One region of the Heyndrickxia faecalis genome, then DNA from elsewhere that is predicted to be linked to it. Evidence: riboswitches for the same ligand, from Rfam matches in the RefSeq annotation. Region 1 holds a riboswitch; each other region holds the start of a gene.
What was found. A riboswitch is a leader RNA that binds a small molecule or an ion and turns the genes downstream of it on or off. The one in region 1 is predicted to bind S-adenosylmethionine.
Positions count from the first base shown of each region.

Region 1 (7,803 bases):
AAAATAACTTTGGCTAAAGCCAACCGAAATTCATCTCCCACCTACTCATTGGTGCTACTCGCACCTTCACATTCCTTGAGGATGGGAGACTTCTTTCGGAAAGCCGTTAAAAACCGGACGGACGATTATCATGCAATTTTGTTTGAAACCCGTCTGCTCGGGCAAAAAGCGGTGTGCATCAGTGGCGAGGAAGCAGTCAAAATGTTTTATGACCCGGAAAAATTCAAACGAAACGGGGCTGTGCCGAAACGTATTCAAAAAACGTTGTTTGGCGAAAATGCGATCCAGACGCTCGATGGAAAAGAGCATCTCCACCGGAAAGCGCTGTTTTTATCGCTGATGGGGCCGGATGCGCAGCAGCATTTGGCACAAATGGTCCGGGCAGCATGGGAAGCGCGCATCCCCGAATGGGAGCAAAAAGACCGTATTGTTTTGTTTGACATCCAACATGTGAAAAAGAAAACGCCTGCCGGTTAATGGCGGGCGTTTTCTTTTTTCTCAATCGTCGCTTCCCAAAATGCCGAGAATTTGCAAAATGTAAATAAACAGGTTGATAAAATCAAGGTACAGGCTTAAAGCCAAAAGCGGGACCATTTCCTCGGAAATGCCATGGTGCTTCATTTGGTTAAAGTCAAAAACAACATACAGGGAAAAAACAATCGCGCCAATGAAGGAGTACGCGAGCATCCCGGTTGAGGTTAACGGGCTGAAAATGCTGAATATTCCGATGAAGATCAGCGCCAACAATGCGACAAGCAATGCGGTGCTTAAAAAGCCAAGATCCCTCTTGGTAACGGCCCCAATAACGCCCATCACGGCAAAAATGCCGAACGTGGAACCAAAAGCGAGCAGGACGACCTCAGCACCGGCCTGGGATGCATAATAAGCTACAATCGGATATGTCGTAATACCGGAAATAAAGGTGAAAGCATAAACGAACAAATACCCGACGCTCTTTTTCCTTCTTAACCAGAAAGCGGCGATGACCATTGCAATTTCTGCAACCATCAGCGGCATCATAAGCGCAGGCGGAATGAATCTCCCCGTATATAAACCCGCCGTTGCAAACAGCAGTGAAACGGCAAAGACGCCAAGCACTTTCTGGAATACAGGCCTTGATTGTATGGCCTCCATAAAATCCCTCCTTTGTTTTTCTTATTACTATTATATTTTCACATCGCCCCTGATTTCAATCTTTCCGTCCCATTTTAAAAAATTTTGCGAATGCCCTTGACAAAAATGGGTGGAACATTTAAAGTGTATTTAAACTAAATAATATTTAAAATTCTTATCCAGAGAGGTGGAGGGACTGGCCCTTTGAAGCCTCGGCAGCGGTCTTTTTTAAAGAACTGTGCCAATTCCAGAAAGCAATTGCTTGAAGATAAGAAGAGCGGACGGTTCTGTTTTGCAATCCATACCTCTTCTTATTGCCGAAGAGGTTTTTTTAATGGGCCCATGCAGCTAAAAGCAATTTCTTTCTGCGCACAGCAGCTGTTTTAAAAAATATGCAGAAAGAGGGAATCATGATGACAAAAACATTAACAAAAGCGCCGTACAGGGCAGACATTGTCGGAAGCTTTTTGCGCCCGGCCCGGTTGCACGAAGCGCGGGAAAAATTTGCAGCGGGAACCATCCCGGCCGAAGACTTGCGTGCAATTGAAAATGAAGAAATCCGCCGCCTGGTCGGCAAACAAATTGAAGCCGGCCTCGAAGCGGTAACGGACGGAGAATTCCGGCGGAGATTCTGGCATACGGATTTCATGGAACATTTAAACGGGGTAAAAGGGTACGTGCCGAACCATGGATACCGGTTTGTCGGCATCGAAACGGAAGCTTATGACGTCCGGGTAACCGGAAAAGTCTCCTTTAACCCGGACCATCCGCACATAAAAGATTTTATTGCGCTGAAAGAAATCGCCGGGGACAGGGCGGTTGCGAAAATGACTATTCCAAGCCCGAATCAGTTTTTCAATGCCGGAATCCGCAATGAAGACATTTACCCGGATCTTGAAGAATACGCAAATGATATTATCCAAACTTACCGGGATGCGATCAAAGCTTTTTATGATGCCGGCTGCCGCTACTTGCAGCTGGATGATGTTTATCTTGCCGGCCTGTGTGCACCGAAACTGCCGTTTGCAGACAGTGAGCTCGAAAGGGAAAGATTGATTGATCTCGCTTTACATGTAGCAAACAGCGTACTGGAAGGCAAGCCGGATGATCTGACCATCACAACCCATCTGTGCCGCGGCAACTACCAGTCGAAATGGGCTTTTGAAGGTCCGTATGATAAAATTGCCCCGAAAATCTTTGCAAATGAAAAAGTAGACGGGTTTTTCCTTGAATACGACGATGAGCGTTCCGGCGGGTTTGAACCGTTGAAATACATTCCGGAAGGCGGGCCGAAAGTCGTGCTTGGCATTTTCACATCGAAAAAGGGAGAGCTTGAAGATAAAGTGCTGATCAAAAACCGGATTCGGGAAGCATCCAGGCATGTACCGCTCGAACAGCTTTGCATCAGCACCCAGTGCGGCTTCTCCTCCACCCACCACGGCAATCTTTTAACAGAAGAGCAGCAGTGGGACAAAGTAAAATATATTGTGGATACCGCAAAGGAAATTTGGGGATAAACCGGGAAAACCCGCTGGGCAGCCAGCGGGTTTTTTATCATGATGCAGGCACGAATCCCTTTCCTGTCTGCTTGTTCATGATCGAAGCACACATCCCTTGCTTTAATGCGAATGCTGGGCACGACCGACATTTCCCCGAACCCCGTGTGCGTGGGCTGCTTCTTCAGCCGGCGATTTAATGAAAAGCGTAATCGCAAAAGAGACCAGGCAGAGAATCGTAATCGCATGGAATGTCGGCATAAAGCCCCCGAGAAGGGAAGCGATGACCGATCCGGATAATGCGCCGATGCCGAAGCCTTGGTAAATCACTGAATAATTGGCGCTTTGATTTTTCAGGCCGAAGAAGTCTGAAATAATAGCCGGAAATACGGTGACATTTCCGCCGAAACCGAAAGCAATCGCAGCAACACAGATAAAGAACAGGGCGAAATTTAAGTGGGCATAGCTCAAAATGGAAACCGCAACGGCCGTCGCGAGCAGCGTCCCTGATACCACTTTCATTCTTCCCACATGGTCTGATAAACCGCCGAGAACGAGCCGCCCGATGGTGTTAAAGACGGCAATCAGCGCCACTGCATTGCTGGCCGTCGCAACATCCAGCCCGACAAGCCCCGTGCCGATGTCTTTAACAAGGCCGATCAGATATAAACCGCTCATACACGCCGTGAAGAACACGATGAATAAGAGGTAAGCTTGTTTCGTTTTGAGCATTTCTTTGATGGTAAAATCTTTTCCGGCCGGCTGTTTGGACACAGTACCGGATGTGGTTGTATTTTCTGCTTCTTTCAAGAGGAAAGATCCGCCGGTGATCATGGCAATTGCAATCACTCCCCAGCAAAGAAAAGCCTGTGTGACACCAAACGAACTGAGGACGGCACCGTTTATAAACTTAAATACCAGGCTGCCGGTCCCGTATGCCCCAACGGAGATGCCTGAAACGAGGCCTTTTTTATCCGGAAACCATTTCATTAAATTGGATAAAGTCGTGATGTAAGCTGTCCCGTCAGCATAACCGACAATAAGGCCTGCCAACAGATAGAGCATCCAAAGTGAAGGTGCAAATGAACTTAAGATTAATCCTGTGCCAAGCAAAATGCCGGAAAAAGCAACCAGGCGGCGCAGTCCCCATTTTGCCTGCAATTTTGTCGCAAACAATGTCGATACTGCAAGTGCCAGGCTTAAAATGGAAAATGTCGTCGATACTGCACTCAATTGCCACCCGAATTTATCAACAAGCGGCTGGTTAAATAAACTCCATGTATAAACAGTCCCAAGCCCCATTTGTACAATCATCGTCCCTAATACAATCAGGCTGCGGTTTGCTTTTCGTTCTAACATGTCCGGTTCCTCCCGTTTCTTCTGTCCTTTTCTACAGTTCAAATTATAGTACGAAAATAAGGAGGGAACGCATTTTCGGAACGAGAATGCTTTAAAAAGGAATAAACGGTATACAGAAAGGAATGGATGGCACAGGAACAAACCGCTTCTTGAAACTTTCCCGCGCAATGTCCATAAAAGATGGCATATGGATAAAATCAGGTATTCCAATTTATGCACAATCTTCCTGAAAAACGGTATTGCCGGAAGCAGGCCATGCCCGCTTTTTCGGCGCAACACCTTGGAGGATGGCAAATTGGAAAGCAGGCAACTTTTCACACGCGAACGGCCGCAGTGCGCAAAGTAGGCCATGCTATTTTTCACGCCTGCCCCGGCAAAAAAGGAAAAAGCCGGCATACACTTTTCGTGTTCATGCCAGCCGCTTTTCCTGCATGGCTGGGCGCTTTATATTAAAAATGCATCAGCGCTTTAAACTGTTTCACATTTCTTCTGCTTACCGGTATTTCCGCGTCCATCCCGTTTAAACGGAGCAAATACGTTTGATTGAACCACGGCACAATTTCCCGGATCTTCGTTAAATTTACAAGATAAGACCGGTGGCAGCGAAAGAAAAGATCCTCAGGCAAAAGGGACTGGAACTCGGATATCGCCATGGGCATTTCAAACGTTTCCTGTTGTGTATAAACAAGCGTGATTTTTTCCTGAGCGGCGCAGTAAAAAATATCGTTTGCATCCGCCACAATAATTTTCTCGCCCTTGCGCAAGTTCACCCGCTCTTTCCGGTGCAGCCCGCCGTTTCGCGGCACAGCCCCTTCTTCCCCCAGCAATGAATGCTCTCTTTTATACGCAGCCTCGAGCCTTTTCAACATGGCGGCAATTCTTTTTTCTTCATACGGTTTTAAAATATAATCAAATGCTTCTAGTTCAAAAGCCTGGACGGCGTGTTCCTTATAAGCCGTTGTAAAAATAATATACGGTTTATGCGCAAATTTGCTGATGCTGCCTGCCAGCAGCATGCCATCCAGGGAAGGAATATTAATATCGAGAAAAATCGCATCTGTTTCATGTTCCTGCAAAAATTTCAACACATCCAGCCCATCTTCAAAACAATCGGTAATTTCAATCTCACTGTACGTTTCAATCAAATACGCCAATTCTTCACGTGCCGGTATTTCGTCTTCCACTATAATGGCTTTCATATTCTCCCACCTTCGGAACCTCAAAATAAACTTCTGTTCCGGGATTCAGCCTTCTAATGACCAGACCGTTTCCATAAATCAGTTTGACACGGCGATGGACATTATAAAGGCCAATCTGTGTGACCGGCATATTATCCTGATAAACATGCTCAATCACTTCTTCCGGAATGCCTGCCCCTGTATCCGTCACACTGATGCGTACTTTATCTCCTGCCTCTTTGACGGAGATTTTTACGACTCCTGGCCCTTTTACTTTTAAAATCCCGTGGTTGATCGCATTTTCCACAAGCGGCTGGATAATTAGGCTCGGGATCAGCACGGATACGACGTCAATCTCATATTCAACCTGCAGGCGGCTGCCGAACCTCGCTTTTTCAATCTCAATATAGTCGCGTACTTGCTGCAGTTCTTTATTAATATCAATAAAATCGTCGGTCAATTCAAGATTATAACGCATAAAACCGGATAAGTTCATGATTAATTTTCTTGCTTTATCGGGATTTCTGCGGGTCGTGGAAGCAATTGCATTTAGCGCATTAAACAAAAAATGCGGGTTGATTTTTGTCTGGAGCGCCTTCCACTCCGCTTTATTGGCTTCTTCTTTGATTTCTTCGATGCGCGAAATTTCCATGAGCGTCGAAATCATCTGGGCAAGGCCGATTGCCATTGTCTGCAGGGAATAGGTGATTTTGTTCGCTTTTTTATAATAAATTTTCAATGTGCCGGTGACTTCATCCCGCTCTTTTAACGGAATAATCAGCAGGCACTGGATCTGCGGGGTCTGCTGGTCTTGGATATGGTTGCGGATCGTGATTTCCCCGCTTTTGATCGCAGTTTTTGTCAGATCACTGATAATTTCATGACCGATCTGGTACCTTTCCTGCCCGAATCCGACATAAGCCAGGATTTTTTTCGTATCGGTGATGGCAACCGCATCGGCGCGAATCTCGTTTTTAATAATGGCGCAGATTTTTTCTAACGATTCTGCATTGATGGCGCGGAAATAAGGCATCGTTTTATTGGCAATATCAAGCGCCAGTTTCGCCTGTTTTGCCGCCACAAATTCCTTCTCGCCCTCCACGCTTTTAATCAGCAGAACAATCAATCCGATATTGACGTCCCCCGCGATCATCGGGAAGGCAATTTTGGACACAATATCCACACCGGTGCTGAACGGGTGGGCAAAAACAAGAATCAAAAGCATGGTTAATATTTCACAAAACATCCCGGCTGCGATCCCGACGAACCAGCGCCAGGAATTTTTCACTTTCCTGCTGATCAGGCCGGAAATGACGCCGGCTGTAATACTCGTAATCAAGCACGGGATGGATGTCACCCCGCCAATATCTATTAAATAACGGTGCAACCCGGAGACAATGCCTGTGATAATGCCAACCCACGGGCCGAACAGGATGCCGCCTGATACGATAGCAATAATCCGCACGTTGACAAGCGACCCGTCCACCTTAATGCCAGAGTAAGTCGCAAAGATTGCAAAACTGCAAAAGACGGCAGTGATAAAACTCAGTTCAAAAACAGACGGCTGCTCTTGTTGAAAAATTTCTTTAAAACGCGGAATTCGCGTGATAAAAAATAAGCAAGTTAATAAAAGGGCAGCCCTCTCAAATATTTCCAGCAACATTTCAAATGACGTTTCCACCGTGCTACCTCCCTCGCGAATGCCGGAAACCGCCCCTTTAAGGCCGGGCCTGGCGCCTGTTTTTTCATGTTTCCTAACTCCAGTTTACTCGATTCCCCGCGCAGTTGGTATGAAATTTAATGGAATTTATGGCGGCGGTTTTTTGTAAACGCAGAAACCCCGTTCTATATAGAAGACACCGGCTGAAAATATGCCGGAAAAACGCTGCAAACGCGGGCTGTGCAGCAGGATGCTCAAACGCATCGAACGGCAAAAAAAATTGCAGGCATCCCCTCCCGCAATCTTTCAGCCGTTTTCCGGCGCGCTTTACCCCCAATCCTGTGACAAATCATAAGCAAGCGGCGTTTCAATGATCTTTTTCACTTCAGCGGGATCATCCGTTTTGCCCAGCGCCCACATTAGTTTCGGCACGATCGCTTCCGTATTCATATCCCCGGAAACAATCACCGGATATTGCGCGACTTTTCTTCCGACTTCATACAAATACAAATCATGCCCTTCTTCCAAGCATTGCGTCGAAATCATAACAACAATCCCGGCATCGGTCAATTCCTTGATTTTCGGCAGCAAGTTGCGCCCTTCAAACGGCACCCCGCCGTTCCCGAAACTTTCAATGATCACCCCGCGGTAATGTTCCTTTAAAAAATCAAAGATCTCCGGCTTTGTGCCCGGGTGCAATTTTAAAAGAAAGACATCCGGTGACAGGCTTGTCTCAATATGAAACGGCTGCTCCGGCGGTTGTGGCCTCCAATGATAGTGCACCTCGTCCCCTGCTACATAAGCCACATACGGATGATTGATGCTTTCAAACGCATCGTAGCTTTTCGTCCGCATTTTCACCGCCCTTGTGCCCATGATCACGCGCCCGTCAAACACGACAAAAACGCCGCCAATCTCCTCGCAGGCAAAGCGGAGGGCGTTGAAAAGATTTTTCTTGGCATCGGTCTTTTTAAAACTGATCGGCACCTGCGAACCC
Region 1 covers NZ_CP158453.1:871,319-879,121, reverse strand. Annotated here, with positions in the region: gene ABR335_RS04000 (hypothetical protein) at 1-7, shown strand, start outside; gene ABR335_RS03995 (hypothetical protein) at 82-477, shown strand; gene ABR335_RS03990 (Bax inhibitor-1/YccA family protein) at 499-1,134, opposite strand; SAM riboswitch class I at 1,286-1,388, shown strand; gene ABR335_RS03985 (5-methyltetrahydropteroyltriglutamate--homocysteine S-methyltransferase) at 1,527-2,630, shown strand; gene ABR335_RS03980 (L-lactate MFS transporter) at 2,733-3,968, opposite strand; gene ABR335_RS03975 (LytR/AlgR family response regulator transcription factor) at 4,418-5,167, opposite strand; gene ABR335_RS03970 (sensor histidine kinase) at 5,127-6,827, opposite strand; gene ABR335_RS03965 (asparaginase) at 7,134-7,803, opposite strand, start outside.

Region 2 (7,803 bases), 1.4 Mb from region 1:
GGTTATTGTTAGAAACCGATTTTATTAAAATTGAAAGTTTTATAGATGAGATGTTCGTCTCTTTATCGACATTGCAAAATGACTTAAAGATGGTAAAAGAAATTCTTGATCAATATCATTTAAAGCTAATCAACCGCCCGCACTATGGTTCAAAGGTTGAAGGCGATGAATATATGAAACGTTTGTGTTTATCTAATTTATTGTTGGAGCGGAACCAGGAGGCATTTTTGAAGGAGGATTGTTTACAACTCATTGATCCGGAACTATTTAAAAAGATTAAAGAAGTAATCGTCCAAAAGGTTAATAAATATAAAATTGAAATCTCTGATATATCTTTGGAAAATTTAGCAACGCATATTGCTATCGCCTGCAGAAGAATTCAGGAAGGCTTTGTTATTGAAGAGCTGGCTGATGTTCTGGTCGATGATCATCCATTTGAAAAAATTGTGGCGAACGAAATCATAAAAGAAGTTGAAGATTTTACTTCGTTAACTTTTCCTGAGACAGAAATCGATTATATTATTGTTCATTTATTAGGAACCAAACTTTTACACAAGAAGGAGCTGGCCGAGTTTAGTAAATTTGATGAAGCCGGAACAATTATAAATTGTATGTTAGCTCGTTTAAAGGCTGAATTGAATTGGGACTTTCGCCAAGACCGCGAGTTTATTCAGGCGCTAACGCTGCATATCCGTCCTGCAATGAACCGATTGCGGTACAAAATGAATATCCGGAATCCGTTATTAAACGATATAAAGAAAAAATACCCGGCTGCGTTTGAAGGCGCCATTATTGCCAGCAAATGTATAGAAGAGTATTTGCAAATGGAAGTGGTTGAAGATGAAATTGCCTATATTGCGCTGCATATCGGTGTTGCTCTTGAACGAATGAAATTAAACAAGAAAAAAATAAAAAAAGTACTAATCGTTTGCGCATCGGGCGTAGGGAGTGCAAAATTACTATCCTACCGATTGCAAAATTTGTATGGCCAAGAAATTGAAATTGCCGATACGATTAATTATTACAATTTATCATCATATGATTTATCTTTTATTGACTTGATCATTAGCACTGTGCCTATAAAGGAGGATTTTGGCGTCCCGGTCCAAGTTGTGAATACTTTTTTGGAAGACAAAGACATTCAAGCTATAAATGGTTTTTTATCTAGGACGCAAAATGTGGCAGAAAAATATTTACATCCTTCAAGAATTTTTCTCCAACTGGCATTGCAGGATAAGGAAAGCGTGATTCGATTTTTATGTGATGAACTGTATAAGCAGAAGCTTGTACCGAAGGATTATGTAAACCTTGTTTTAGAAAGGGAGTCGATTACGCCAACCTGTTTTGGAAATCTCGTAGCCATTCCCCATCCAATGGTGCCCGTAACGAAGGAAACGTTTTGGACAGTATGTACGCTAAAAAGCCCTATCCATTGGCATGGACAGCAAATGGTTCAATTTGTTTGTTTGTTGAATATTAAAGAAGGCACGCAAACGGATTTAGATGATATGTATAAAAAGCTCATTTCGATTATCGAAAACAGGTCTGTTGTGCAAAAAATCATCAAAAGCAAAACGGCTGATGAGTTAATGGCATTTATAAAATAATTGAGCCCCGTATCGCCACCATTTGTAAGAAGAATATTTTTCCCAGCCATTTCCCCGAAGGAGACTTTACCCGCCATCCGCGTTATAAAGCACAAAACTTGTCCGGTTTTGTGCTTTATATTTCCTGGAGAAAACCTTACATAAAAACAAAAAGTTTGTGAATATTCTTTACATCTTCCTTGCCCTGTGCGGTTTTCTAAAGGATAATATTTGTAACCTGCAGCAGAAGGAGTAAAGACACGTGAAAACTTAAAAATGAGGAGTGAGCAAATGAAAACGGTCCAACTGAACAGCCGGATAGCTTTCGGCCAACGTCTACCGCTTGTATTGATTGCCGGCCCGTGCGTAATTGAAAGTGAAACGATGGCCATGGAAACAGCCGCAACCCTTCAAACCATTGCCGGAAAACTCGGTATTCCTTTCGTTTTTAAAGCTTCTTTCGACAAAGCCAACCGATCATCCATTTTTTCCAAACGGGGCCCGGGACTGGAAAAAGGGCTCGAAATACTTGACCGGATTAAAAATGTATTTGGCGTACCGGTCACGTCCGATATTCATGAGCCGCACCAGGCAAAAGCAGCCGGGGAAGTGCTCGACATACTGCAAATCCCCGCTTTCCTTTGCCGCCAGACCGATTTGCTGCTTGCCGCCGCCGCGACGGGCAAAACCGTGAATGTCAAAAAAGGGCAGTTTTTGGCGCCTTGGGATATGAAAAACGTCATTCAAAAACTGGAGGAATCCGGCACCGACAAAATTCTTCTTACAGAACGCGGTTCGACATTCGGCTACAATAACCTGGTGGTGGATATGCGTGCACTTCCGGAAATGCGCAGATTAGGGTATCCGGTCGTGTTTGACGCCACCCATAGTGTCCAAATACCGGGCGGAAATGGGACTTCAACAGGCGGAAAGCGTGCGTTTGTCCCGTATCTCGCAAGGGCAGCGGCGGCTTGCGGGATCGATGCGTTGTTTCTAGAAGCCCATCCTGATCCGGACCAGGCCTGGTCGGATGGCCCGAATATGGTGAAACTGGATGATCTTGAAGAAATGTTAAAGCCAGTTATTGAAATTGATCGCATGATAAAAGAACAAACGGCAGCAAACATTCATTAACGGAGGTGAATAGGATGTTAAAAGATTTCAAACGAAGCATCAATTATGTCGAAAGCGTCCGTGAAGTGCTGGAAAAAGAGGCCAATGAGATTTTAAAGCTGAAGGACCGGATCAATTTTCGTATAAATGAAGGCATTGAAATGATATTGGCGTGCGAAGGCAGAGTCATTTTTACAGGAATGGGGAAATCGGGCATCATCGGCCGGAAACTTGCTTCCACATTTGCAAGCACCGGTACCCCGGCATTTTTCCTTCACCCGGGAGAAGCACTGCACGGCGATCTTGGAAAAATAACAAAAGAAGACATCCTCATTGCCATTTCCAACAGCGGGGAAACGTCGGAAATATTAAATATGATCCCTTCCATCAAAAGGATCGGCGCAAAAATGATTGCTATTTCTGGTTCACGCAAGTCGACACTGGCGCGGCGTTCGAATCTGGTGATGGATATCGGGGAAGTTGAGGAAGCGTGCCCGCTCGGCCTTGCCCCGACTTCTACAACTACCGTCACGCTTGCACTCGGGGATGCGATTGCGGTTGCCCTTTTGAAGGCAAGGGATTTTAAACCTGAAAACTTTGCGCTTTTCCATCCCGGTGGCTCGCTTGGCCGGCGTTTGCTTCTCACGGTTGGCCATGTGGCTAAACGGAAAAGGATGAACCCGGTTGCCGGAATGGACACCGGCATAAAGGAAGCATTATTTATGATGACGGAAGCGGGGGCGGGGGCTGTTTCAGTTATTGACGATCGGGGACGGCTGGCCGGCATTTTAACGGACGGCGATATCCGGCGTGAGCTTTTAAACGGCCATGAAGTACTGGATAAAAAAGTAGCAGATTTGTATACAAAATATCCGGTTTGCGTCAGTGAGCATCAGCTGGCAGCGGAAGCATTGCGGATAATGGAAGACCACGCTTTCAAGGTGCTTCCGGTTGTTACCGGCCAGAAACCGGTTGCCATGCTCCATATTCAGGATTTGGTCCAGACTATATAAGCAAAATAACAAGAATAAGCAAAATAACAAGAAAAAATTTTTTGACTGGATAGAGCGGATTCATAAAGAATACCGCTTTTTTTGGTGTTTACCGCCAATATTTACACAGCAGCTGTCTGCTTTTTCGGTGATACCACACAAAGATTTCGGTGACAATGGCGCTGCGGCCTATTAAAATAGGTGATAAGATCTTGTGAATTAACGGGGGAGGGATTGTTTTGTTAAGGGTAAACAATGTGTCAGTAGAGATAGAGAAGTCAAAAATTTTGGAAGATATAAGTTTTTCTGCTGAACCAGGGGAGATTATTGGCCTGGTTGCTCCAAATGGATCCGGCAAGACGACGCTTTTAAATGCGATATCCAACCTGATTCCTGCTTCAAAAGGCGAAATTAGTATTTACGGCATGAATTATAAAATGCATCGGGAAAAAATCCTTAAAAAAATATTTTTTTTGCAAGACCATACAGTATTGTATCCAAATTTAACAGGGAGAGAGCATTTAAAACTTGTACAAAGATTATGGGAGAGCAAACAAGAATGTGGCGCTGTTATTGAAAAATTAAGCATGGGTTCCTATATCGACAAAAGGGTTTCAAAATATTCGCTTGGCATGCAGCAAAGGCTGCTATTTGGGATGTGCTTGATCAGTTCTTGTGATTTGCTATTGATGGACGAGCCGATGAATGGGCTGGACCCATCCAATATTAAACTGATAAGCAAATCCATTAAGCAACTTAGAGACGAAAATAAAATTGTATTATTTTCTTCCCATATTCTGAACAATGTTGATGAATTATGTGATCGTGTCATCTTTTTAAAGCAAGGAAGAATGGTTTACGAAAGCAGAAAAAATAATCCGGACTTTAATAAATACATCATCATTAAGCTAGAGAATGGGAATGATGCAGATAAAGTTCTTTCCCTGTTTAAAGATGAAGAGATTAAAAATGCCACAGCCAATGAAGTATGGGCGGAGATAGATTCGAGTAAAAGCTCCTTTGTGGTAAATCAGGCATTCGAACAAGACATGAAATTTAAATCATTTTTCATTGGGCAAAAAGGCAGCCAACAAATTTATGAGGAAATATACGAAGGTGAAGATAAATGGGGCTAATCAAGTTAGAGACATTGCGATTCATTAGAAATAAAAAAAATATGACTGTTTTTATTGCTGCTATTTTGATTGTTTTCGTTTTGTTTGCAATTACTTTCGTAGGAGCAAAGAGAACGGACCCGCTCAATGAATATCAGGATAACAAATCCTTACTGGAAAATGCCATTTCACACATGGAATCAAATCCAAATAAGAGTGAAGCAAAGAAGAAAGCACTTGCGGGTTTGCAGGAGGAGTTACGCCTTCGTACAGAACAAATACAAGCTCATGAAGCAGGGGATTGGAAGCAAGAACTGAAATTGCAGATCGCTTTAGATAAAAAATTAATTGCCGGGATTAATGCCGGAAAAATTGTTTTTGGTAATAAAAAAATTGTTCCGCAGACAGAAAAAGCAATACAGCTCAATACCATTCTGCTTAAACAAAATATTCATCCGGTAATAGAGTCTTTCGAAACCCCGGGTATTAACTTTACATATCGCATTCTTTTTTACGTATTCCCGTTCTTAATGCCTCTTCTCATTGCTGTTTTAATTGGTGATATTTCAACAAGAGACAAACAAGGCGGTATTAATCATTTTGTGAATGTTTTGCCAGTGAAGCTCAAGAAAATATTGGATGCGAGAATCTTCACTTCATTTGTTTACAGCTTGGCCATCACGATTGTTATCCTGGTTGTTGCGCTCATTATTGGCAGCATCATAAGCCATTTGGGCAGTTGGAAGTACCCTGTGGCGATCAATCTAAATGGGACGGAAGTATTGTGGATTTCAATTGCCCGGTTTTTGGGCAGATCGCTTTTACTAATCCTATGTCTTCTATTATTTATTTCTGTTTTCACCCAGTTTTTAAATACCTTTATTCGAAATCAATTGCTTCTAATGCTCGTTTTGGTGGCTTGTTTTTGTTTCGAGGAAATGATGAGCGGATTTAAGACAAAGTTGTATGCTGTTATGCATATCATCCCTTTTACATTTGTGGATGTGCCGAATATAGTGAATGGAGAAAGTGCAGCAAAATTCAGGAATGAGTATATCAATACTACAGACGGAGTCATTACGCTTCTCCTTTCATCATTGCTGTTTTATTTTCTCACCATATGGATTATCCATAAGAAAAACAAAATTTAAAAAAAGCTTGACGAATCCGAAAAAAAGGGATAAATTGAACGTAAGCAATTTTTAGGTTCGTTGTGTAATTTCTTTTGCGGCGTTGATGGCAAATTTCATATTGGTATTTTCTTATCAAGAGAGGTTGAGGGAATGGCCCGATGAAGCCTCAGCAACCTTCAATGCTTTTACGCATTGAAAAGGTGCTAAGTCCTGCAAGTTATGGGATCATAACTTGAAAGATAAGAAGATGGTTCATGTACGAAAGGAATGGCCTTCTTCTTATTGGAGAAGGCTTTTTGATTTTAAGTGAGGGAGTGTCCATCATGTATCATACAGAAACAAAACTTGCACAAATCGGAAATCGCAGTGACCGCGTGACAGGTGCGGTGAACCCGCCTGTTTATTTTTCTACCGCTTACCGCCACGAAGGCATTGGGCAGTCAACCGGTTTCGATTATTCCCGTACCGGCAACCCGACGCGTCAGTTGCTTGAAGAAGCGATTGCGGATCTGGAGGGCGGGGACCGCGGGTTTGCGTGCAGTTCCGGCATGGCTGCGATTTTCACTGTTTTATCTTTGTTCCAGGCCGGCGATGAGTGGATTGTGAGTGATGATTTATATGGCGGCACCTACCGCCTGCTGGAGCAGGGATATAAAAAATGGGGGCTTTGTTGTAAGTACGTGAATACGTGCAACCCGGAAAATATTGAACAAGAGATCACCCCGAAAACGAAAGCCATCTTCCTCGAAACGCCGACAAACCCCCTCATGCAGCAGACGGATATCGGCGCAGTGGCTGAAATTGCGAAAAGGCACGGAATCCTGCTGATTGTAGACAATACTTTTTACACCCCGCTTTTGCAGCAGCCGATTAAAGAAGGCGCTGATATTGTAGTCCATAGCGCGACGAAATATCTTGGCGGGCATAACGACGTGCTGGCCGGTCTGATCGTGGCAAAGGGTGCTGAACTTTGCGAGCAGCTTTTTCTGTACCATAACGGTGCCGGCGCCACCCTCAGCCCGTTTGATTCGTGGCTTCTGATGCGCGGCATGAAAACGCTGGCGCTTAGGATGGAAAAACACGAAAAAAATGCAAAAGCTGTGGCGGCATTTTTAAGCGCGCATCCGGATGTAAAAGATGTGCTGTATCCAGGCCGCGGCGGGATGCTTTCTTTCCGTGTAAAAGAAGAATCATGGGTCGACCCGTTTTTACGCGGCCTGTCTTTAATTACATTTGCCGAAAGCCTCGGTGGGACGGAAAGTTTTATCACTTACCCGGCTACACAGACGCATGCCGACATTCCGGAAGAAAAACGGATTGCCTCAGGCGTAGACAATTGCCTTTTGCGCTTTTCAGTCGGAATTGAAGATGAACGCGATTTGCTTGCAGATATTGAAAAAGCTTTTGCCAACATTCACGAAGGGGTGCAAACACGATGACAAATGAAGATTATTCTTTTCAAACGAGGCTTTTACATAACAGCCACAAAATAGACCCGGCGACCGGTGCGGTAAGTGTGCCGATCCAGCATGCTTCGACATACCACCAGGCGGACATTGACCAGTTCGGTAAATACGATTACAGCCGCTCGCTCAATCCGACGAGGGAAGCGCTCGAGGATGTCATCGCCGAACTCGAAGGCGGCGTCAAAGGTTTCGCATTTGCTTCCGGGATGGCGGCGATTTCAACAGCGTTTCTGCTTTTGTCGGCGGGCGACCATGTTGTCATCACCGAAGATGTGTATGGCGGCACGTTCCGGATGGTGACGGAAGTCCTGACACGGCTTGGTATTGAACATACATTTGTGGATATGACCAACCTTGAAGAAGTGCGGCAGGCCGTCCGCCCGAACACGAAAGCTTTT
Region 2 covers NZ_CP158453.1:2,965,205-2,973,007, reverse strand. Annotated here, with positions in the region: gene ABR335_RS14310 (BglG family transcription antiterminator) at 1-1,607, shown strand, start outside; gene kdsA (3-deoxy-8-phosphooctulonate synthase) at 1,878-2,720, shown strand; gene ABR335_RS14300 (KpsF/GutQ family sugar-phosphate isomerase) at 2,735-3,712, shown strand; gene ABR335_RS14295 (ABC transporter ATP-binding protein) at 3,931-4,827, shown strand; gene ABR335_RS14290 (ABC transporter permease) at 4,818-5,957, shown strand; SAM riboswitch class I at 6,066-6,185, shown strand; gene ABR335_RS14285 (methionine biosynthesis PLP-dependent protein) at 6,263-7,378, shown strand; gene metC (cystathionine beta-lyase) at 7,375-7,803, shown strand, end outside.
Region 2: another riboswitch for S-adenosylmethionine. It lies ahead of ABR335_RS14285 (methionine biosynthesis PLP-dependent protein); the one in region 1 lies ahead of ABR335_RS03985 (5-methyltetrahydropteroyltriglutamate--homocysteine S-methyltransferase).

Region 3 (7,803 bases), 1.1 Mb from region 1:
CGTTCATCTCATCAGCCAAAGCCAATTTTTCATCTCCGTCAAGTCTCGCCATTTTCGCTTCCGCTGCATCTACTGCCTGATCCCCCCATTTTTCGCGTGCCTCACGCGCATACGGATTGCTGTCAAAGCGGAAACCGGCAAATTTTTCTTCACTGGACATTTTCATTCCCTCTTTCTCCGATTGGATTGTTTTTTCGATCAAGGCAATCATGTTCCCGAGCCGATTCTGTTTTTCAATCAGCAAATGGCGCTGCAGCTCGAGCGCCCCGAGCCTGTCAAACGAAGGGCTTTCCATGATTTCCTTGATCTTTTGCAAAGGGAAGCCCAATTCCTTGAAAAATAAGATTTGCTGGAGCGTTTTCAAGTTTTCTTCCGAATAGTGCCTGTAGCCGGACGGTGAAACTTCGGCCGGTTTAAGTAGCCCGATTTCGTCATAGTGGCGCAATGTCCGGATGCTTACCCCGGCGAGCTCTGCAACTTCTTTAATTCTCATCATGCAGCCCCCTTTCTTCTTTACTGTAAGGGGTGACGCAGCGTGAGGGTCAAGACATTTTTTCGAGTTTTTCCTGCAAGGCAAACAGCACTTCGTATATTTTCACGAAAGCTTCCATGAGTGGCATCTCTTCCCTGAAACCGGGCACATCGTTCAACGGAAAGTTCACATCCCAGATGCCTTCATTGCCATCAAAAAGGATTTCCCCCTTCCCGTCTCCTTCGAGCAGTTCAGACAATCCCGTTTGAATCGCCGGCCCGTATTTCTTCTGCACTTTGAGCCCGAGCATGCAATTGTAATGGCCGAAGACATCATCCAGCTCAAGGGCAATCCCGTCGACGCCGATGATGCCAAACCAGTCTGACACGATGTAAACATATTCTTTCCTATGCTTTTTCAAATAGATGACAGGTTCATTTAAAAACGCCGCCGTTTCCACCGCAAGGGTCTCATCGGCTTCCTTGCTGCACCGTTCAATAGATGCATCGGCAAAACGGGCGGTACCCTCTTTTTCAACAATTTCTTTTTCCCTGACAGCATCTTTGAAAAAATCCTTATAGCGCTCCAAATACGCTATTTCTTGTTTACATAATATTATTATAGTATCCTTTTGGTTTTCGATATATGTTTTTAAATTTTTTCCCAGCATGGCAACCATCCTTTATGAGGTATTCTGCTAAACAGTATGTCCCAATTGGAAGCTTTTGTAAAGAAACAAAAAACTGTGCCCGGAGAATAAAATCCTTCTAGGCACAGTTTGTAAAATTATTTATTCACCGCTGCCGGTTTATGAAAATCACGTCCGTCACGGATCGCTTCTACAATTCCGGCGCGGATGACGAAATCCCCGAAATGTTCGCCTTCCTGCCGTTCTTTTGCATATTGCAAAAGAATCGGGCGCAGGGAAGCGAGGATCTCTTCTTCCCCGATATTTTCCTTATAAAGGCAAGCGAGCCTGTCGCCAGTGAAGCTGCCGCCCAAATACAAATTGTATTTTCCGGGGCCTTTCCCGATAAAAGCCATTTCCGCAAGCGCCGGCCTTGAGCAGCCGTTCGGGCAGCCTGACATCCGGATGACGATTTCTTCTTCGCGCAACCCCGCTTCATCCAAAATCTCTTCGATTTTTCCGAGCAGTTCCGGCAAGTACCGTTCTGCTTCCGCCATCGCAAGGCCGCAAGTCGGGAATGCGACACAGGACATCGAGTTTCTTCTGAGGGCGGAAGCATGCTTGCCGTCCGTCAGATGGTATTTTTCAACCAGTTCGTCAATCTTTCCTTTCATTTCCTCGGTTACATTGGAAATGATGACATTCTGGTTGGGGGTGAGGCGGAACTCGCCTTGATGGATTTTTGCAATTTCACGCAGCCCGGTCATCAAAGGATAGCCGTCAATATCTTTAATCCTGCCGCTTTGGACAAATAACGTTAAATGCCATTTGCCATCGCCTTGGATCCAGCCGTAACGGTCGCCGTTATGGTCAAAATGGAACGGGCGGGCTTCCCCGAGATCCCAGCCGAGCCGTTCATTCAATTCCGACTTGATCCAGTCGAGCCCCCGTGCGTCAATGGTGTACTTGAAACGCGCATTTTTCCGGTTCGCGCGGTTGCCGTAGTCGCGCTGGATCGACACCACTTTTTCCGCCACTTCAATCACCTGGTTCGGGGTGCAAAAACCGATGATCCGGGCAAGCTGCGGATATGTCTTCGGATCGCCATGGGTCATGCCCATCCCGCCGCCGACCGCGACATTAAACCCTTCAAGCTTCCCTTCATTCAAAATGGCGATAAACCCTAAATCCTGTGAAAAAATATCGACATCATTGGAAGGCGGCACAGCAAACCCGATTTTAAACTTCCGCGGCAAATACTTCGGGCCGTACAGCGGTTCGGAATCTTCCTGCTCTTTTGTATCAATGATTTTTTCATCTTCCAGCCAGATTTCATGATACGCGGAAGTCCGCGGCAACAAGTGGTCGCTCGTTTTTTTCGCCCATTCATATACCTCGGCATGCACACCCGACTGGTACGGGTTCGGGTTGCACATCACATTCCGGTTCACATCCCCGCACGCAGCAAGCGTCGTCATGAGCGCATCGTTCATTTCGCGGATGGCCTGCTTTAAATTCCATTTTAAAATGCCATGCATCTGGAACGTCTGCCGGGTCGTCATACGCAGCGTTCCGTTCCCGTATTTTTGCGCCAGTTCATCCATCACAAGCCACTGTTCCGGGGTCGCAACGCCGCCCGGAATGCGGACACGCACCATAAACTGGTAAGCCGGCTCCAGTTTCTTTTTGCGCCGCTCGTTGCGGATATCCCGGTCGTCCTGCTGGTAGCTGCCATGAAATTTCAACAGTTTATTATCGTCCTCGGATATCGCGCCGGTCAGCGGATCTTTGAGCCCTTCCGCAATCGTTCCTCTTAGAAACCGGCTTTTTTCTTTTATCGTTTCAAGCGGATCAAGTTTTTTATCAACCATCTTCCTGCCCCTCTCTGTTAATACACATCACGCTGGTAACGTTTTTCTTGGCGCATTTCCTGCAAATAGCCCTCTGCCTCTTCCCTCGTCATGTTGCCTTCTGTTTCAAGAATGTGAAGCAGCGTTTCTTGGACGTCGCGGGCCATCTGCTTTTCATCGCCGCACACATACACACAGGCGCCTTTTTCAAGCCATGCATAAAAATCTTTACTTTTTTCAAGCATCCGGTGCTGGACGTATATTTTTTCTGCCTGGTCGCGCGAAAAAGCCACATCCATTCGTTCGAGCACGCCATTTTTCAGCCAGTTTTGCCAGTCAAGCTGATACAGAAAATCCGTCGCAAAATGCTGGTCCCCGTAAAACAGCCATGTACGGCCGGTGATCCCTTCCGCTTCCCTTTCTTCCAGGAAAGAACGGAACGGCGCCACGCCTGTTCCCGGCCCGATCATGATCACCGGCACATCCGGATCAGCCGGAAGTTTGAAATTCGGATTGCGGTGGACATAAACCGGCAGCTTGTCTCCTGGTTTTATCCTGCCTGCGATTTGTCCGGAGCAAACCCCTTCGCACACCCTTCCGTTTGCTGTATAGCAGTCCAGTGCAATGATAAGATGGACTTCATCGGGGTTCGCTTTCCAGCTGCTTGCGATCGAATAAAGCCGCGGCGGCATTTTCCGGAGCATTTGTACAAAAGCTTGCACTTCCACTTTTTCCGGCGGATACTCCTCGACAAGATCGATCAGGCCCCGCCCTTCAAGGTATGCCTTTGCCTCCGCTTCATTTTCAAGCAAAGCCGTAAGCCCTTTGTTTCCGAAAAGCACGGCTGCCTGCTGAAGCAGCGGTTTTGTTAATCTCGTAATTTCATAATGTCTGAGCAATGCTTCCCTGGCCGGCAGCACTTCCCCTTTTTTATTGATCGGAACCGGTTCTTTTGGATCCCAGCCGAGCTTTTCGATCAGACGTTCCACGAGTTCCGGGTCATTTTCCGGGTAAATCCCGATGCTGTCCCCCGGTTCAAATGTAAAACCGGAACCTTCAAGGGATAGTTCGATATGGTGCGTTTCTTTATTGGACCCTTCCCAGTTCAAATTGATATTTTCCAGCACTTCCGCCTGGAACGGGTTGGATTTGGAATAATCGGTGTTTGCGGGCCGGGTGGCATCTGCTGCGGTTGAAGGCGGCAAGGCAGATGACTGGAGCACGCCTGTAACCCCTTCAAACCATTCCTGGGCGTCTTCTTCATAATCCACATCGCAATCCACCCGCGGATAGAGCCGTTCCCCGCCCAACTCTTCCAGCCTCTTGTCGATCTCTTTTCCGACCTTGCAAAAAAACTCATATGTCTGGTCCCCAAGCGCCAAAACGGAAAATTGGACCCCGTCCAGTTTCGGGGCTTTTCTGCTGTGGATCAGCTCATAGAAAGACAATGCGTTGTCAGGCGGATCCCCTTCCCCTTGTGTACTTGTAATGATGAGCAGATACCCTGCATTTTTTAAATCTTTCGGCTTGGCTGCATCGAGTGCCGAAAAAGATACGGTAAACTGCATTTCTTTTAATCTGGCGGCGAATGCTTCGGCAAGCGCCTGGGCATTGCCTGTCTCGGAACCAAACAGCAGCGTAACCGTTTTGGTTGCCGTCTGTACCGGTTTTTCAGCAACAGCTGTACTTCCCGGGGGATTCGTTCCTTGTTCGGCAAACGGATAGGTTAAATATCCGCTTAGCCATAATTTTTGCTGATCCGTTAATAGTTGCAGCAGTTCATTTAACTTTTCCGCCTGTTCTTTACTAAACGGGCTGTTTTGTACACTTAACGGCAAATCTTCCACCTCGCAATGTTTGCATGCACTTTTCATTTGTTTATTTATGTATGACATCCTAATCCAAATATACATAGAAGTTTACTTGGATTTTAATCCGCTTCTTTCCATGAGAAGCGCCTTCGAAAAAAGCTCTCCTTACAAAGATAAGAAGAGCCGGCGCACAATGGTCAACTTCTCTTATCTTTCAGACGATTGTCTGCAGGAATTGGCACAGTGTTTTTCAACCTGTTGCCGAGGCTTCAAAGGGCCTTTCCCTCCACCTCTCTGGATAAGAAGCACGAATCATTATTTAGAAATCATTGAAAACATTATACAATCAAATGCAGGTACAGTCAATTCTTTTTTGAACAGATGGGACATTTAAAAAAGGAAAAGGGTGGCAAGTTCCGCATCAAGCGTCCCCCCAATATACTTTATGTATCTTTTGCACAGAATGAGGGGGGAATGGATGAATATCCGCATTTACCAGGGGAATGAGATGACGCCGGAAGACGGGGACGCCAATATTGTGATCGATGTAATCCGCGCGTTTACGGTTGCCCACCATGCCTTTTTGGGCGGCGTAAAAGAGATTTGGTTGGCTGACTCAATAGAAACGGCTTTTCGTATCAAAAACAAATACCCGCATGTTTTGCTCACGGGCGAAAGGAACGGCCTTCCGATCCCGGGATTTGATTTGGGCCATTCACCGGCCGCCATCGCCAAACAGCCGTTAGCCGGCAAAACGTTGGTGCAAACATCCACAAACGGGGTAAAAGCAGCCTTCCGCGCCCTTTGTGCAAAGGAAGTCTATGTTACCGGCTTTTCGAATGCAAAAATGACGGCAAAATGGGTCCTGCGCAAATGGAAAGGCAAAGACAACGCCCGCATCAATATTATCGCTTCCCATCCGACGGGGGAAGATGACCTGGCATGCGCATTATACATGGAAAGCATCCTTACCGGCTCCGGCACGATAAAGCCGGAATCAGTGATCAAGGAGATTGTAAATGCCAGTGTTGCAAAGAAATTTCTTGATCCCGGCCAGCCTGCATTTAACCCGGCTGACCTGGAATTTTGCAGCAACGAAACAGACTGCGGGTTTGTTATGAAAATTGATCCAACAGGAGAATTTCCAACGATCGTGAGGGTTGAAGATGAATGACCATGGTTTGACACTGCCTTTACGCAATGAGAAACCGCGGGATTGCGGAATCACCATCTTAATTGACAATGGCATTCCGCTGAACTTTTTTAAAGATACCATGAACAGTGCAGCCCCTTATATTGATTTCGTCAAATTCGGCTGGGGAACATCGGTGGTTTCGCGCCATTTGGAAGAAAAAATAGATCACCTGAGGCAAAACGTCATTGCCTTCTTTTTCGGCGGCACTTTATTTGAAAAGTTTGCCAGCCAGGGAAAGACGGATCGGTACGTTCAATACTGCCGGCGGTTTGCATGCGAATATGTTGAAATCTCAAATGGCACCCTGCCGCTGTCCAATCCGGAAAAGTGCCATTATATTGCGGAATTTTCAAAGGAGTTTAAAGTGTTAAGTGAAGTTGGCTCAAAAGATACTGCCAAATCAATAGCCGACACGCCGGCGTTATGGCTGGAATCGATTAGTCAAGATTTAGAAGCAGGCGCATATAAAGTGATGACAGAGGCAAGGGAAAGCGGCACGAGCGGCATTTGCAACGGGGACGGGGAAATACGGGAGGAGATGTTTGCGGCCATCCTGGACTCCGGGATTCCCCGCGATGCTTTCATTTTCGAAGCGCCCAACAAGCAGCTCCAGGCTTTTTTTATCCAACAGCTCGGCCCGGATGCCAATCTGGCCAACATCCCTTTTTCGGATGCCCTTGCGCTTGAAACATTAAGGCTCGGTTTGCGATCAGATACTTTTTTTATTGGAGGAGATTCCCATGAGAAAAACGGATAAAATTTTTCATTTGGCGATCCCGTGCAAAGATCTTGATGAAACAGCCGATTTCTATCAGAAATTAGGCTGTAAGGTGGCGCGCCGGTATGATGACCGGGTCACTTTCAATTTTTTCGGGGACCAGGTTGTCTGCCATCTGAGCCCTGAAAAAATAGACCCCAACCCGAAAATGTATCCCCGCCATTTCGGCATTACTTTTTTGGATAAAGCAGCATTTGAGGAAACCCTCCAATCCGCAAAGAAAAACCGCTTGGCATTTTTCCAGGAGAAAATGGTCCGGTTTGGGGGCAGGCAAGAGGAACATTGGACATTTTTCCTCCAAGATCCCTCCAACAACTTGCTCGAATTTAAATATTACCACGATGAAAGCATGGTGTATTAACCAGTCCCATTCATTGCTCAAAGCATGCGATGCGGCTTTTTCCGGAAAGAGCCGCATCGCATGCTTTGCCATTTGGGCCAGGCGATAAGCGTTTTTTCCTGGCCCGAGACGTTTGATCGTTATGTTCAGCAGGATGGCAAAGCCCCGGAGGCCCTTTTTAGGCTTAACATGCAAACCGCAGGCATACAGCTGCGGTTTTTTTGCGGCTTCCCGCAGGAACATGCAGCGCTTGAAGCGAATAACATACTCTGCATGTTCCGCCACCCGGTTTTGTGATCCCATGCTGGCGGAAGCCAAAGCGATTTGGCTTCCAGAATGCTCCTTATTTATTTTCTAAATGGACAAAAGCTTTTGCGGCATTGACATGTGTTTTTGTGATCTTTGTCTGGTACAGCCAATCCGAAACGTCTTGCCATTTTTTCAGGCCCTGATCGGCAATCGTTTTATTTTTTTCGCTCATCAGCGGCAGCAAAATGTGCAGGCTCTTCGTTTCCACATTTTTATCCAGCGGTGAAGAGGCATCTTCATGTTTTAACAAAATGGCAAGCGCCTTTTCCGGATGTTTTTTGACATATTGCTGGCCTTTTTCGGCAGCAGCAAGAAATTTTTTAAAAATGTCTGGCTGCTGTTTCAGCTTATTTTCGTTTGCGATGAAAACGAGTTCGGCATAATCCGGAACACCGTATTTTGCCGGATTGAATGCTCTAA
Region 3 covers NZ_CP158453.1:1,994,135-2,001,937, forward strand. Annotated here, with positions in the region: gene ABR335_RS09715 (MerR family transcriptional regulator) at 1-493, opposite strand, end outside; gene ABR335_RS09720 (hypothetical protein) at 543-1,061, opposite strand; gene cysI (assimilatory sulfite reductase (NADPH) hemoprotein subunit) at 1,259-2,971, opposite strand; gene ABR335_RS09730 (assimilatory sulfite reductase (NADPH) flavoprotein subunit) at 2,989-4,845, opposite strand; SAM riboswitch class I at 4,966-5,066, opposite strand; gene ABR335_RS09735 (2-phosphosulfolactate phosphatase) at 5,240-5,935, shown strand; gene ABR335_RS09740 (phosphosulfolactate synthase) at 5,928-6,713, shown strand; gene ABR335_RS09745 (VOC family protein) at 6,697-7,095, shown strand; gene ABR335_RS09750 (ABC transporter substrate-binding protein) at 7,418-7,803, opposite strand, start outside.
Region 3: another riboswitch for S-adenosylmethionine. It lies ahead of ABR335_RS09730 (assimilatory sulfite reductase (NADPH) flavoprotein subunit); the one in region 1 lies ahead of ABR335_RS03985 (5-methyltetrahydropteroyltriglutamate--homocysteine S-methyltransferase).